3 regions of the Planomonospora corallina genome follow, and region 3 is predicted to be linked to each of the others. Evidence: riboswitches for the same ligand, from Rfam matches in the RefSeq annotation. Region 3 holds a riboswitch; each other region holds the start of a gene.
The links. A riboswitch is a leader RNA that binds a small molecule or an ion and turns the genes downstream of it on or off. The one in region 3 is predicted to bind cyclic di-AMP.
Positions count from the first base shown of each region.

Region 1: another riboswitch for cyclic di-AMP. It lies ahead of ACFOWE_RS03210 (C40 family peptidase); the one in region 3 lies ahead of ACFOWE_RS30025 (coiled-coil domain-containing protein).
Region 2: another riboswitch for cyclic di-AMP. It lies ahead of ACFOWE_RS29295 (CHAP domain-containing protein); the one in region 3 lies ahead of ACFOWE_RS30025 (coiled-coil domain-containing protein).

Region 1 is NZ_JBHSBM010000009.1:64,605-68,990, reverse strand. Features, by position in the region: gene ACFOWE_RS03215 (amino-acid N-acetyltransferase) at 31-615, opposite strand; cyclic di-AMP (ydaO/yuaA leader) riboswitch at 976-1,128, shown strand; gene ACFOWE_RS03210 (C40 family peptidase) at 1,137-2,180, shown strand; gene ACFOWE_RS03205 (LuxR family transcriptional regulator) at 2,357-2,605, opposite strand; partial or broken gene lysX (bifunctional lysylphosphatidylglycerol synthetase/lysine--tRNA ligase LysX) at 3,233-4,386, opposite strand, start outside.
Region 2 is NZ_JBHSBM010000043.1:13,577-17,962, forward strand. Features, by position in the region: gene ACFOWE_RS29290 (ABC transporter substrate-binding protein) at 1-456, opposite strand, end outside; gene ACFOWE_RS29295 (CHAP domain-containing protein) at 960-1,787, opposite strand; cyclic di-AMP (ydaO/yuaA leader) riboswitch at 1,807-1,942, opposite strand; gene ACFOWE_RS29300 (hypothetical protein) at 2,314-3,366, shown strand; gene ACFOWE_RS29305 (DUF6716 putative glycosyltransferase) at 3,378-4,386, shown strand, end outside.
Region 3 is NZ_JBHSBM010000047.1:122,124-126,509, reverse strand. Features, by position in the region: gene ACFOWE_RS30035 (DeoR/GlpR family DNA-binding transcription regulator) at 1-658, shown strand, start outside; gene galT (galactose-1-phosphate uridylyltransferase) at 655-1,734, shown strand; cyclic di-AMP (ydaO/yuaA leader) riboswitch at 1,807-1,940, shown strand; gene ACFOWE_RS30025 (coiled-coil domain-containing protein) at 1,986-2,930, shown strand; gene ACFOWE_RS30020 (carboxymuconolactone decarboxylase family protein) at 3,283-3,885, shown strand; gene ACFOWE_RS30015 (nuclear transport factor 2 family protein) at 3,960-4,328, opposite strand.

The sequences.
Region 1 (4,386 bases), on a different contig from region 3:
TGCACAAGGTAGCGACATAGGTAACAACAGTCACCTTTCCCGCGAGTCAGCACCCGGGTCATTTTCCCCCAAGTGAAGCAACATCCTGGTGTTGCCCAGGGTGTTGGGCTTGACGTGCTCGAGGTCGAGGAACTCCGCGACCCCCTCGTCATAAGAGGCGAGGAGTTCCGCGTAGACCTCCGGCGAGACCGGGGTCCCCTGGATCTCCCTGAACCCGTGCCGGGCGAAGAAGTCGACCTCGAACGTCAGGCAGAAGACACGGCGCAGGCCCAGGTCGCGGGCGGCCCGGATGAGCTCGGAGACGATCCGGTGCCCGATCCCCAGCCCCCGGCAGGAGGGGTCGACGGCGACCGTGCGGATCTCGGCGAGGTCCTCCCAGAGCACGTGGAGCGCCCCGCAGCCGACCACCTCGCCCGCCCGCTCGGCGACCCAGAACTCCTGCACGTCCTCGTACAGCGTGACGGTGGCCTTCTCCAGCAGGCGCGGCCCCGCCCCGGCGTAGGTGTCGACGAGGCGCCGGATGGTGCGCACGTCCGGGGTGCGCGCCCGGCGGACCATGACCGTCTCGGCCCCCGGCACGCCTTTCGGGGGGAAGTGCTCCGCAACCTGCTCCATATCGGATCAGGGTACGTCCTTCAGCGCCGACAATTACGGCTCATCCTTAACATGCGCCCCAAGCGCACCGGATGACGGAGAGTAAAAGCCCCGTCATGGGCTCACCGCCGCCTCTCGCCGGCCTCACCCCGGCCTTCCGCCGCCCGCCTCGCCCTCCCCCTTCAGGGCGTGGACCTGCGGAGACCTTCGTCACACGCCTTCCGGAGCGGGCACCGTCGCAGGGAGACAACCCTGCCGACCAGGATTTATCGTGACCTGCCCGTGATTTCGTCGTTCGCGGACCCTTACCGAGTTTGCAGTTCCGGTTGAGCTTGAACCTTCCTTTGCACTAGTGTCCAAGGCCGATGTCGGCTCACCCCGAGAGCCGGCCCGCCGAATCTCCGACTCGGAGAGCCGGGGACCCACCTCCCGAACGTTCCCCGGGGTGAATCCAGGGCGCCGCCAGCGTGCCCGGTAGGGCTGCCTCCGGCCCGAACCCGTCAGCTAACCCGGTAGGCGGTGCGAGGAGAGGAGCCTTGTTGGTGAAGCGCACGCGCGGCCGCGGGAGAGAGCACGCGGGCAAGCACGCCCGCTGTCGAGAACGCGCCCCGCGCCGCCTCTCGCTCCGGATCGCGGCCCTCGCGACCGCTCTCGCCTCCCTCACCCTGGGCAGCCCTCCGGCCGCCGTCGCCGAGCCGAAGCCCGGCCTCCAGGAGCTCGCCAAGCAGGCCGACCGACTGCACACGGAGATCGAGCAGCTCGCCGAGCAGTACAACGGTGAGCGGGTCAAGCTCAAGCAGGCGCAGCGGACGGCCGCCGCCGCCAAGAAGACCCTCGCCAACAGCGAGTCCAGGCTCCAGGAGCTCCGCCAGAAGACCACCCTGCTCGCGCAGAGCAACTACATGGCCGGCGGCCTGGCCAACACCCTCGCCTTCACCTCCTCCGGTGACCCCAGCGCCTTCCTCGACCAGGCCGCCACGGCCTACGCGCTCCAGCAGCAGCAGAGCGAGCAGCTCGCGCAGCTCGGCCAGGCGGTCAAGGCCGCCGAGCGGGCCAAGGTCAGCGCCAAGGCCAGGACCGACGAGGTCACCAAGCTCCTCGATCAGCTCGGCACGAAGCGCACGAAGATCGAACGGCTGGTCGCCCAGGTCGAGAGCGATCTCTTCCGGCAGGTGCGTCAGCGCGCGAACAGCGGCGGCCGCGCCGTGAAGGTCGACATGCCGATCGTGGGCGACGGCAAGGCGGCCCAGGCCGCCCGCTGGGCGCTCACCCAGCAGCTGAAGCCCTACGTGTGGGGAGCCGAGGGCCCCAGCGGCTTCGACTGCTCGGGCCTGGTCATGTGGGCCTACCAGAAGGTCGGCATCAGCCTCCCGCACTACACCGGCAACCAGTGGACGGCGGGCACGCGCATCTCCAGGGAGGAGATGCGGCCCGGAGACCTCGTCTTCTTCTACAACGACCTGCACCACGTCGGGATCTACATCGGCGGCGGCCTGATGGTCCACGCGCCGCGGACCGGCGACGTCGTCCGCATCGCCCCGATCGCGGGCCGGCCGTTCGCCGGCGCCGTACGGATCGCGAACTGAGCTCCGGCGCCGTACGGATCGCGAACTGAGCTCCGGCTCCGTGCGGGCGGACCGAAAGCCGGCGCCGTGCGGATCCCGGACCGGCTCCTGTTCGGAGCTCGTCGCGACCCGCGCTCAGGACGGGGCGGGTCGCGAGGGGACGGGCCCCGGACCGGGAACCGGACCGGGCGGCGAGGTCAGATCAGGCGGCGGCGGGCGGCCCAGGCCACGGCCTCGATCGCGGTGGCCACGCCGATCCGGTCGCAGATGCCACGCAGCCTGCGCCGGACGGTGCGCCCGCTGATGTCGAGGCGGCGTCCCACGCGGTCCACGGTGACCCCCTTGGCGAGCTCCGCCAGGAGGACGAGGTCCTCGTCGCTGAGATCGGCCTCGCGCACGGCCAGAGGGCCGCGACGGGCATCCACTACGACTTCTGGATATGCCATCTAGAGGTCCTCCCCCGCACCGGCACCCAGCCGTGAGTGTGATCGGAACCAATGTCGCCCGCCAGGAACGTTAAACGTCCTCTTCAAAGGTCGTCAAGTTCTGTTCTCGATAGAGCAGACGGACACCATTGACATACCGGTCATTACATGAACTACTAACGACATCACGGAGTTTAGTGAATAATTCGCTCCAGTCGACCGCGGCCCGTGCGAGCAGTGGCCTTTCCCCGTCCGCGCCACGTCGGCTCCGCGGGGAGTTCTCGCTGATCACCACGGGTCCGATCATCCCGTCGCCGCTCGGACGCGAGCATTTACCGAGATGATGAGATGTTCGTCACTTTGATCGGATCATGCGACTGGTGTGACGAGAAGAAATAGTTGTCCGGTTATCGGACGGAGATCCGCTCCACCGTGTCGAATATCATTCTGGAGTTCCGCTCCGGCGCACAGTAAGAGATGCGCCGAAAAAGCCTTTATGTTCTCGCATCAATGGGTGCCACAGCGGGCTCTCGGAGGGCCTTCCCGCGGGACCCCGCCCTCCTGCCGCGTGCGCCGGGACGCTCCCCGGCCGGGAGAAACACGTGAGCGCGGCCGGGGACGCTCCCCGGCCGCGCTCACGCACCACGATCAACCCGCCGGCTTGACCAGCGGGAACAGGATGGTCTCCCGGATGTTCCTGCCGGTGAAGGCCATCACGAGGCGGTCGATCCCCAGCCCCATGCCACCGGTCGGCGGCATCGCGTATTCCAGGGCGGTGAGGAAGTCCTCGTCAAGCTGCATGGCCTCCGGGTCGCCGCCCGCGGCGAGCAGGGACTGCTCGGTGAGGCGGCGGCGCTGCTCGACCGGGTCCACCAGCTCCGAGAAGGCGGTGCCCAGCTCGGTGCCGAACCCGATCAGGTCCCACTTCTCGGTCAGCAGCGGGTTGTCGCGGTGCTGACGGGCCAGCGGGGAGGTCTCCAGCGGGTAGTCCATGACGAACGTGGGCTGGATCAGCGTGTGCTCGACCAGCGCCTCGAAGATCTCCTGGACGAGCTTGCCCTGGCCCCACTTCGGGTCCCAGGGGATCTCCCGCGCGTCGGCGAGCTTGCGGACCTGGTCCAGGGAGGTCTCGGTCGTGACCTCCTCGCCCAGCGCCTCGGAGACCGAGCCGTACAGCGTGATCCGCGGCCACTCGGCCCGCCCGAGGTCGACCTCCACCCCGTCGTGCTCCACCACGGAGCGGCCCAGCGCGGCCACCACCGCCTTCTGGATCATCCGCTGGGTCAGGTCGGCCATGTCGTTGTAGTCGAGATACGTCCCGTACGCCTCGAGCATGGTGAACTCGGGGTTGTGGGTGGCGTCCGCGCCCTCGTTGCGGAAGTTGCGGTTGATCTCGAAGACCTTCTCGATGCCGCCCACCACGAGCCGCTTGAGGTAGAGCTCGATCGCGATGCGGAGGTAGAGCTCCATGTCGTAGGCGTTGATGTGGGTCTTGAACGGCCGGGCCGTGGCGCCGCCGTGGATCGGCTGCAGCATCGGCGTCTCGACCTCGAGGTAGCCCTCCTCGTGCCAGAAGTCGCGGACCGCGCGGACGACGGCGCTGCGGGTGTAGGCCATCTTGCGGGCCTCGTCGTTGACGATGAGGTCCACGTAGCGCATCCGGACCCGCGCCTCGGGGTCGGTGAGCCCGAGGTGCTTCTCCGGCAGCGGGCGCAGGCACTTGGAGGTGATGGCCCACCGGTCGGCGAGGATCGACAGCTCGCCGCGGCGCGAGGTGATGACCTCGCCCTCGATGCCGACGT
Region 2 (4,386 bases), on a different contig from region 3:
GTCCTTGTTGATGCCGTTCTCCCACTTGGCCGCGGGGAAGTCGGCCTTGCGGCTCTCCAGCCCGTACTGGCCGAGGTCGGCGAAGAACTGCGGACGCTGGGCCATCAGGCCCATCGCGCCCTCGTCGATGCCGACGACGTCGCCGGCGCCGCTGCCGGCCTGCAGCTTCTGCAGCAGCTGGGGCAGGTAGACGTCCTCGAAGCGGTCGGTGAGGTTCTGGTACTTGATCTGGATGTTCGGGTGCTCGGCGTTCCACTTCTCGACGGCCTTGTCGTAGCCGAAGTTCTCGCCGCCGCCGAAGGTGTGGACGGTGATGGTGACCGGCTCGGCCGCGGCCGACGTGCCGCCGCTGGTGGCGGGCTTCTCGTCGCCCGAGCCGCAGGAGGTGATCGTCAGGGCGGTGACCGCCATGACCGCAACGGCGGCGAGCTTGCCCTGCCGCTTGGTGTTCAGCATTCCGGACCCCTCTCAGGTGGTCGTCCGAATCGATGGGAGGTGCCGCCGCGGCCGGTCCCCGACAAACCGGGCCGAGGCGGGTGGGCTCTGCACCATATTTGGGAGCGCTCCCACGAAGAGTGGCCGACGGGCAACGGGAACGTCAATATGCCGAAACTCAACCGTTACAACTCGTGTTCAGAAGCAGGATGTATAGCGCTTTAAGTGTACAAACGCCCCAGAGATGCTGCTGGGAGCGCTCCCATAACGGGAGCGCTCCCACAGCACGCCGTGATCCAGGGGGAGGGCATGCGGCCGGATCCGGGGCCGTGGACCTCCGGAAGGATCACGGAGGCGGGCCCGGGCGGTGCGCCCGTCCCGTCCGTGAAGCGGACAAGCGGGCAGGGCCCGTGGAACGGGCGAGGGGGCAGGGCCCGTGGAACGGGCGAGGGGGCAGGGCCCGTGGAACGGGCGAGGGGGCAGGGCCCGTGCGGGCCGTGCCCCCTCGTGTCCGGGCGGGCCGGTCAGGCCCGGTAGACCGGGTAGCCGTACCCGACGACCTGGGACTTCGGGCGGACGCGCCGCTCGACCTTCCCGTTGCCGGTGTTGCCCTCGATCGTGGTGATCGTGCCGTCGCCGTTGTCCTTCTCGACCAGGCCGACGTGGTCGATCCCGTACAGGCTGTCGCCGCCCTTCCAGTCGAAGAAGACGAGCGCGCCGGACTTGGCGGTCCTGCCCCAGTGCCCGTTCGCCTTGAACCACTGGGCGTAGGTGACGGTGTAGGCGTCCCAGCCGAAGACGGGCCGGATGCCGGCCTGCTCGCCCACCCAGGAGACGAACATCGCGCACCAGGGGGCGTTGGCGTAGCCGCGGATGCTGCCGCCGTCGCGCTCGACGGTCTCGTCGGCGCGGTAGGAGTCCATGTACCACCGGTGGAACTTGGTGCCGCCGCCGGCGCCGTTCTCCTTCACGCCGATCTGGCGCTCCGCGATGTCGAGCACCTCGGCGGCCGAGACCTTCGGCAGTCCGTCGGCGATGACCTGCAGGGACGTCCTGGACCTGGCGGATTCCGCGGAGACCGCCCGGGAGGCCGGCCGCTCGCCCTTCCAGGCGATCGCGGCGATCGCGGCGGACAGATCCTGCCCGGTGTCCGCGTGGGCGGGAGGGCTCGCGACGGCCCCGCCGGCGAGGGTGACCGAGGCGCCGACGAGGACGTGGGTCAGGCGGCGCTTCTTCGCGGGGGAGTCCTGGCCCTCCGGGACGGAGGTCCGGCTCTTCGTGTGGGAGGGCCTGCTCCTCCCGGAGGAGATGACGCGGATCTTCGAGGGGGAGGTGCGGCGGTGCTTGCCCATACGGGGATTCGGCTCCTTGATCGACTTCCGTACCGCCTACCGGGTTAGCTGACGGGTTCGGGCCGGAAAGTGCCCTACAGCGCACGTGGCGCTGACTCACCCCAGGGGAGTGGGTCCCCGGTTCCGCGGGGTCGCGGATTCGGCGTACTTGAACCATCGGTCACCTGCACGGATGCCTGAGCCGGTGCACGGTGAAGGCCGGGCAAACGATCGGAGCGGGGTTTCATCTCTCGGCATCGGATGGGGAAAAATCCGGCAAAAGGCGGTGTAGCGGGGGAGGGGGAGGTGTCCGCATCCGGACGACCGTGTCCGGGACGACCGTGTCCGGGACGACCGCGCCCGGGACGACCGCGCCCGGGACGGCTGGGCGGGGGCGGTCGAACGGAGACGGACCCGCACGCCGCCGCCCGGTTCCAGCGGGGCCCGGTTCCGGCGCCGCCCGGTTCCGGCGGGGATCGGGGGCGTGGCCGGCTGTTCACCTCGGGTTCCCGGCGCCGTAAGACCGCCGCGTTACCGTGAGGCCGTCGTGAACGGGTCATCGCCCGGCGTGGAGCAGCACGGTCGAGACCACGCGCGGGAGCAGTGTTCGGCCGTCGCCTGGGTGGAGTCCCCGCTGCAGATGCTCGGCGTGGTGGAAGCGCACCACGCCGGGCTGCTGGGCCCCCGGACCAGGGTGGTGCCCCGGGCCGGGCTGCGCCCGCTCACCGTGACCCGCCGCGAGCTGCGCCGCCTCGGCCTGCCGGACGGGCTGGAGCTGGCCGAGCCGGAACAGGACATGCCGCGGCCAGGCCGGGGTCCGGCCTGGGTGGTGGGCGACGCCTTCTCCGGCAAGGTCCAGCTCACCTGGCTCACCGCCCTGCCCCGCCGCGTCGTGATCGTCGACGACGGGCTGGCCACGATCAGGCTCCTGGAGCTGCTCACCGGCCGGCCGGGCGTCCCGCTGCTGCGGGCCCGCGCCGCCGGCCGGCCGCTGCGCTCCGCGGCGCGGACCGCCCTGGGCGCGGCCGCCGCCCTCCGGCTGCGCGCCGCCGCCCACGCCGGCAGACTGTCGATCTTCACCGCGCTGCCCGTCCCCGCCGAACTGGCCGACGCCGTACGGCGCACCGGCGCGGAACTGGCCGGCCACGACTTCGCCTGGCTGCGCGCCCAGCCGCTGGGCGGACCCCGCCCCGCCGAGCGCACCGTCGTCCTGGGCACCTCGCTGGTCCGCAACGGGCTGATCCACCGCGAGCGCTACCTCACCTGGCTGGCCGAGCTCGGCTCATCCGGACCCGTCGCCTACTTCCCGCACCGCCGGGAGGACCCCGGCGACCTCGACCGGGTCAGGCGGCAACCCGGCGTCACCGTCTACGAGGGCGGCGGACCCGCCGAGATGACCCTGCGCGGACTGGCCGCGGAGCAGAAGGTGATCAGCCTGCCCTCCACCGCGGTCACCTCCCTGCGGGTCCTGCTGGCGGCGCGGGGCGTGGCCGTGGAGACGGTGGAGGTCCCCGACGAGTGGTGGACCGCCCGGGCCGCGCCCTCGCTCCGCTCCCACCTTTCGATGTTCGCCCACCACGACACTGGAGTGCGCGGTTGAAAGTCCTGGCCGTGGCCGACTCGGATTCCTACCTGAAGTGGGCCGCCTGCCTGCTCGGCGGCCTGCCCGGAGGCTGCACGGCGGAGCTGGCGGTGATCCGTACGCCCATCACCCCGTCACCCGCGCAGATCCGCGCGGCCGTGTCCGGCGCGGCGGCCGACCCGCCGGTGCTCTCGGCCCGCGCGCTGCGCCGCGCCGCGGAGCGGTTCCGGCCGGACGCCGTGCTGGTCGCCTGCACCGGGCCCGTGGTGGACATCCTGACCGCCGAGGTGCTCGCGGGCCTGTCCCCGCGGCCGGTGTTCGTCTCCGGGCTGCCCGGCATCTCGATTCCCGCGACCGAGAAGGCGTGGCTGTTCCGGAGCGGGTGCGACCTGTTCGTCCTGCACAGCGGGCGGGAGGTCGAGGAGTTCACGGAGATCGGCCGCAGGCTCGGCGGGGGCGGCGAGGTGGGCCTGGCCCGGCTGCCCTTCCTGCGCCCCGGCCCCGGAACCGGGATCGGGGCCGGGGCCAGGGGCGGGGCCAGGGGCGGGGGCGGGGCCGCGGACGACCCGGGCGCCGGGACCGCGGCCGGGCCGCGTAAGCGGGTGGTGTTCGCCACCCAGGCCAAGGTGCCCAGGCGGCGCGAGGAGCGCGAGCGCATCCTGCTGGCCCTGGCCGACCTGGCCGGACGCCGCCCGGACCTGGACGTGGTCGTCAAGCTCCGCGCCCTGGCAGACGAGCGCCAGACGCACAACGAGCGCCACCACTACCAGCGCCTCTGGCAGGACCTCGGCGGACGGCCCGGCGTCCTGCGCTTCGAGGGCGGCCCGATGCACGAGCACCTGGCCCGCGCGGCGGGCTTCGTCACGGTCTCCTCGACCGCCGCGCTGGAGGCCATCGCCCAGCAGGTGCCGCTGCTGGTGCTCTCCGACTTCGGGGTGAGCGCGGAGATGATCAATATCGTCTTCGAGGGCAGCGGGCTTCTCGGCACCCTGGACGACCTGGCCGAGGGGAGCTTCCGCACTCCGGACGAGAGTTGGT
Region 3 (4,386 bases):
GCTGGAGAAGGTCCACGGCGGCGCCACCGCCACCGGCCCCGGCCGGGCCGAGGAGCCCGGGTTCGCCGCCAAGTCGGCGCGCCAGCAAGCGGAGAAGGAGGCCATCGCCCGCCGCGCGGCCGAGCTCGTGCGGCCCGGCACGGCCGTCGCGCTCTCGGCGGGGACCACCACCTGGACGCTGGCCCGCTTCCTCGTCGACGTGCCCGAGCTGACCGTCATCACCAACTCCGTCCGCATCGCCGACGTCTTCCACCGCGCGGACCGGGCGGACCGCACGGTCGTGCTGACCGGCGGCGTGCGCACCCCCTCCGACGCGCTGGTCGGCCCGGTCGCCGTGGCCGCGATCCGCGGGCTCCACGTGGACACCCTCTTCCTCGGCGTGCACGGGATGAGCGCCCGCGCCGGGTTCACCACGCCCAACCTCCTCGAGGCCGAGACCGACCGCGAGCTGGTCGCCTCCGCGCACCGCCTGGTCGTGCCCGCCGACCACACCAAGTGGGGCACGGTGGGCATCAGCACCATCGCCCGCCTGGCGGACGCCCACGTCGTCATCAGCGATCCCGGCCTGCCGCGGGAGGCCAGGGAAGAGATCACAGCGGAGGCGGGCGAGCTGATCATCGCCGAGCCGGAGCAGGAGAGGCAGGCGGCGGACCGATGAAGCGCACACTCACCCATCTGGCGGACGGCCGGGAGCTGTTCTACTACGACAGCCAGGACGGCGCGGACCGCGGCGCCGTCGACGAGCGGGAGCTGCCGCCCCGCCCGACGGCCTCCGAGCTGCGCTACGACCCGCTGACCGAGGAGTGGGTGGCGATCGCCGGACACCGGCAGAGCCGCACCTTCCTGCCGCCCGCCGACGAGTGCCCGCTCTGCCCGTCGGCCCCCGGACGCCGCAGCGAGATCCCCGCCTCCTCCTACGAGGTGGTCGTCTTCGAGAACCGGTTCCCGTCGTTCTCCACCCGGATCGGCGAGCACGCCCCGGCGGGCGGGCTGAGCGAGGTGCGCCCGGGCGCCGGCCGCTGCGAGGTGGTCTGCTTCACCCCCGAGCACGACTCCTCCTTCTCCCGGCTCTCCCCCGGGCAGGTCGAGCTGGTCATGGAGGCCTGGATCGACCGGACGACGGAGCTGTCGGCCGTCCCGGGCGTGGAGCAGGTGTTCTGCTTCGAGAACCGCGGGGCGGAGATCGGCATCACGCTGGCCCACCCGCACGGCCAGATCTACGCCTACCCCTACGTGACCCCCCGCACGAAGCTGACCCTCGCCGCCGCCGGGCGCCACCGGGAGCGGACCGGGCGGAACCTGTTCGCCGACGTCCTGGCCGCCGAGCGGGAGGCCGGGGTGCGGGTGGTCGCGGCCAACGAGCACTGGACGGCGTTCGTCCCGGCCGCCGCCCGCTGGCCGTACGAGGTGCACCTCTACCCCCACCGGCGGGTCCCCGACCTGGCCGGGCTCGAGGCGGCCGAGCGCGCGGCGTTCGGGCCACTCTACACCGAGGTGCTGCGCCGGCTGGACGGGCTGTTCGGCGTGGCGATGCCGTACGTCGCGGCCTGGCACCAGGCGCCGGTCCGCACCGGGCGGGACCTCGCCTACGCCCACCTGGAGCTGTTCTCCATCCGCCGGGCGCCGAACAAGCTCAAGTATCTCGCCGGATCGGAGTCGGCCATGGGGGCGTTCGTCAACGACGTCCTGCCCGAGGAGGCGGCCCGCCGCCTGCGCGCCGTCGTCACGGACTGATCACCGCTTGGTCTCGGCTTGAATTAGCATGACCATCCCATTACCACTACTATCCTCCAGTTAGCCGCTTCAACAGCGGAGATGCCTAATCCCGGGCGCCTCGCCCGGGAGCCGGGGAACCACCGCACCTGGGGTGAACCACCGTGGTGGCGGGCCGCTCCAGCCCGAACCCGTCAGCTAACCCGGCCGGCTGGAGGAGAGGAGAACGCGTGGCGGCCCCGTCCCCCACGGCCCCCACGTTCCGCCGTCGTGTGGCTGCGTCCGTCTGCCTGCTCTCCGCGCTCGGACTCACCCTCACCGCTCCGGGCACGGGCCTCGCGGAACCCAAACCCACCGAGAAGCAGCTCCTCAAGGAGCTGGACGAGCTCAACAAGAAGGTCGACAGGCTCATCGAGACCTACGCCGCCAAACGGGAGTCCGTGCGGAAGGCGGAGAAGGCCGAGAAGGTCGCCGAGGAGAACCTCCGCAAGGCCCAGCGGACCTACGACGAGGCCTGGCGCCAGGTCGACTCGATCGCCCAGATCCGCTACCAGAGCAGCTCGAGCACCCTGCCGTCCCTGCTGTTCGCCGACAGCGGCGGCATGAACGCCGCCGCCGTGATGGAGCACCTCATCGCCCAGCAGAGCGCCTACCTGGAGGGCTTCGCCACCAGCAGGGACCGGCGCAAGCAGGCCGCGGACCGGGCCGAGGAGCTGACCGAGCAGCGGCGCAAGGAGGCCGAGGAGGTCGAGCGGCAGCGCAAGGAGGCCGAGAAGGTCATCCGCGACATCAAGCGGAAACTCGACCAGCTCGTGCCCCTGGGCTCAGGGCGCCGCGCCGGCGGCTGGGCGCCCCAGCTGCCCACCGGGGCCGACAACATCACCGACCGCACCAGGAACATGCGCGACACCATCAGGCGGCGCTTCGACCTGACCCACACGGTCGGCTGCTACCGGAGCCTGAACGACGGCGGCGAACACCCCCTCGGCCGGGCCTGCGACTTCATGATGAGCACCGGCGGCGCCATGCCCACCGCCGCCAACCTCAAGCTCGGCGACGAGATCGCCGCCTGGACGATCAAGCACCGCAACAAGCTCGGCGTCAAGTACGTGATCTGGCGCCAGCGCATCAACCACGGCTCGGGGTGGCGCTTCATGTCCGACCGCGGCGGCAACACCGCCAACCACTACGACCACGTGCACATCTCGATGTACTGAGTCGCGGGACGGGGGAAAACCGTCCAGAAAATCCCCCTTCCCGTCAAGACCGGAATCGGCAACAAGTTGTTCCCGGAAGTCAGCTTGCTGAATCCGCCATTTCTTTCCTCCGGCACGCGCCACGGGCAGAGTTGTCCGTGCGAGAACAGGGACGCGACCGAGGAAGGACCGGGAAATGACGGATGTGAGCACCTCCCCGATCAGGCCGGGCACGGCAGTCGAGGCACTGACCGCGCATACTCACGAAACGGTTTCCTGCGGCATCCGGCCGGGGGGAGGATCCCGTCCGGCGGGCTTGAACCACGCCGGCGGATCCACGCCGTACATCAAACTCGATTCCGATGCCCCGGGGGTGCGCGGGCTGTTCCGCTTCCGCCCTGAGACCGCCCTTCCGCTGAACGCCCTGGTGGAGGTGCTGCTGCGCGGGGAGAGCACGCTGACCGCGGGAGAGCGCGAGCTCATCGCGACGTACGTGTCGGCGCTCAACCAGTGCCGCTTCTGCTTCTCCACCCACGCGGCCCTCGCCGCGGTCCGCCTCCCGGAGGGGATGGAGCTGGTGGAGCAGGTCCGCACCGACCTCGACGGCGCCCCGGTCTCCGGCAAGCTCCGGGCCCTGCTGCGCATCGCGGCCGCCGTCCAGCGCAGCGGACGCGACGTCCTCCCGGAGCACGTCGAGGCGGCCCGCGCGGTGGGCGCCACGGACCTGGAGATCCACGACACCGTGCTGATCGCCGCCGCGTTCTGCATGTTCAACCGCTACGTCGACGGCCTCGGCACGATCGCCTCCGACGATCCCGAGCACTACGCCGCGCGGGCCCGGATGACCGGGGGCTATCTAGCCGTGCTGGCGGCCGAGTCCGGCGGACCGCCCCGCAGGCGGTCCCGGCGGCATGCCCGGGCCCGCCTGCGCGGCCGCTCCCGGCGGCCGGCGCGAGGACGCCCGCGCCGGAAGTGACCTCGGGCGTACGGGCCGGGCAGTCCCGCACGCCCGCTCCGACGGCCGCGCGCTCCCGCCGCCCTGCCGGGGCGTCAGGCGAAGAACTCGTCGACGCCCCGGGGGTCCTGCGGATAGCTCAGGCGCTCGGTGATCTTTCCGTCCTCGACGCGGAAGACGTGGAGCCCCCGCTCGTCCAGGCGCCGCCCGCCGCGCTCTCCCTGCACGCGCAGCAGGACCGCGACATGCCGCTCGCCGGTGAGGAACTCCTCGGGCTCGAACCGCGTCAGGCTCTCGGCCGGCCCGGCGAACCGCTCGAGGTAGCCGATCACCTGCTCCTTGCCGCGGTAGTCCCCGGAGAGGGAGCCTCCGCCGGGGACGTGGAAGACCGCGTCGTCGGCGAGCAGGTGGTCGCGGATGCGGCCCAGGTCGTTCTTGGCGAGCGCCTCGTAGAAATCACGCACGGGAACGACATCTGAATGCACGGACATGAACGGCCTCCCACCGATGACATCACTGATT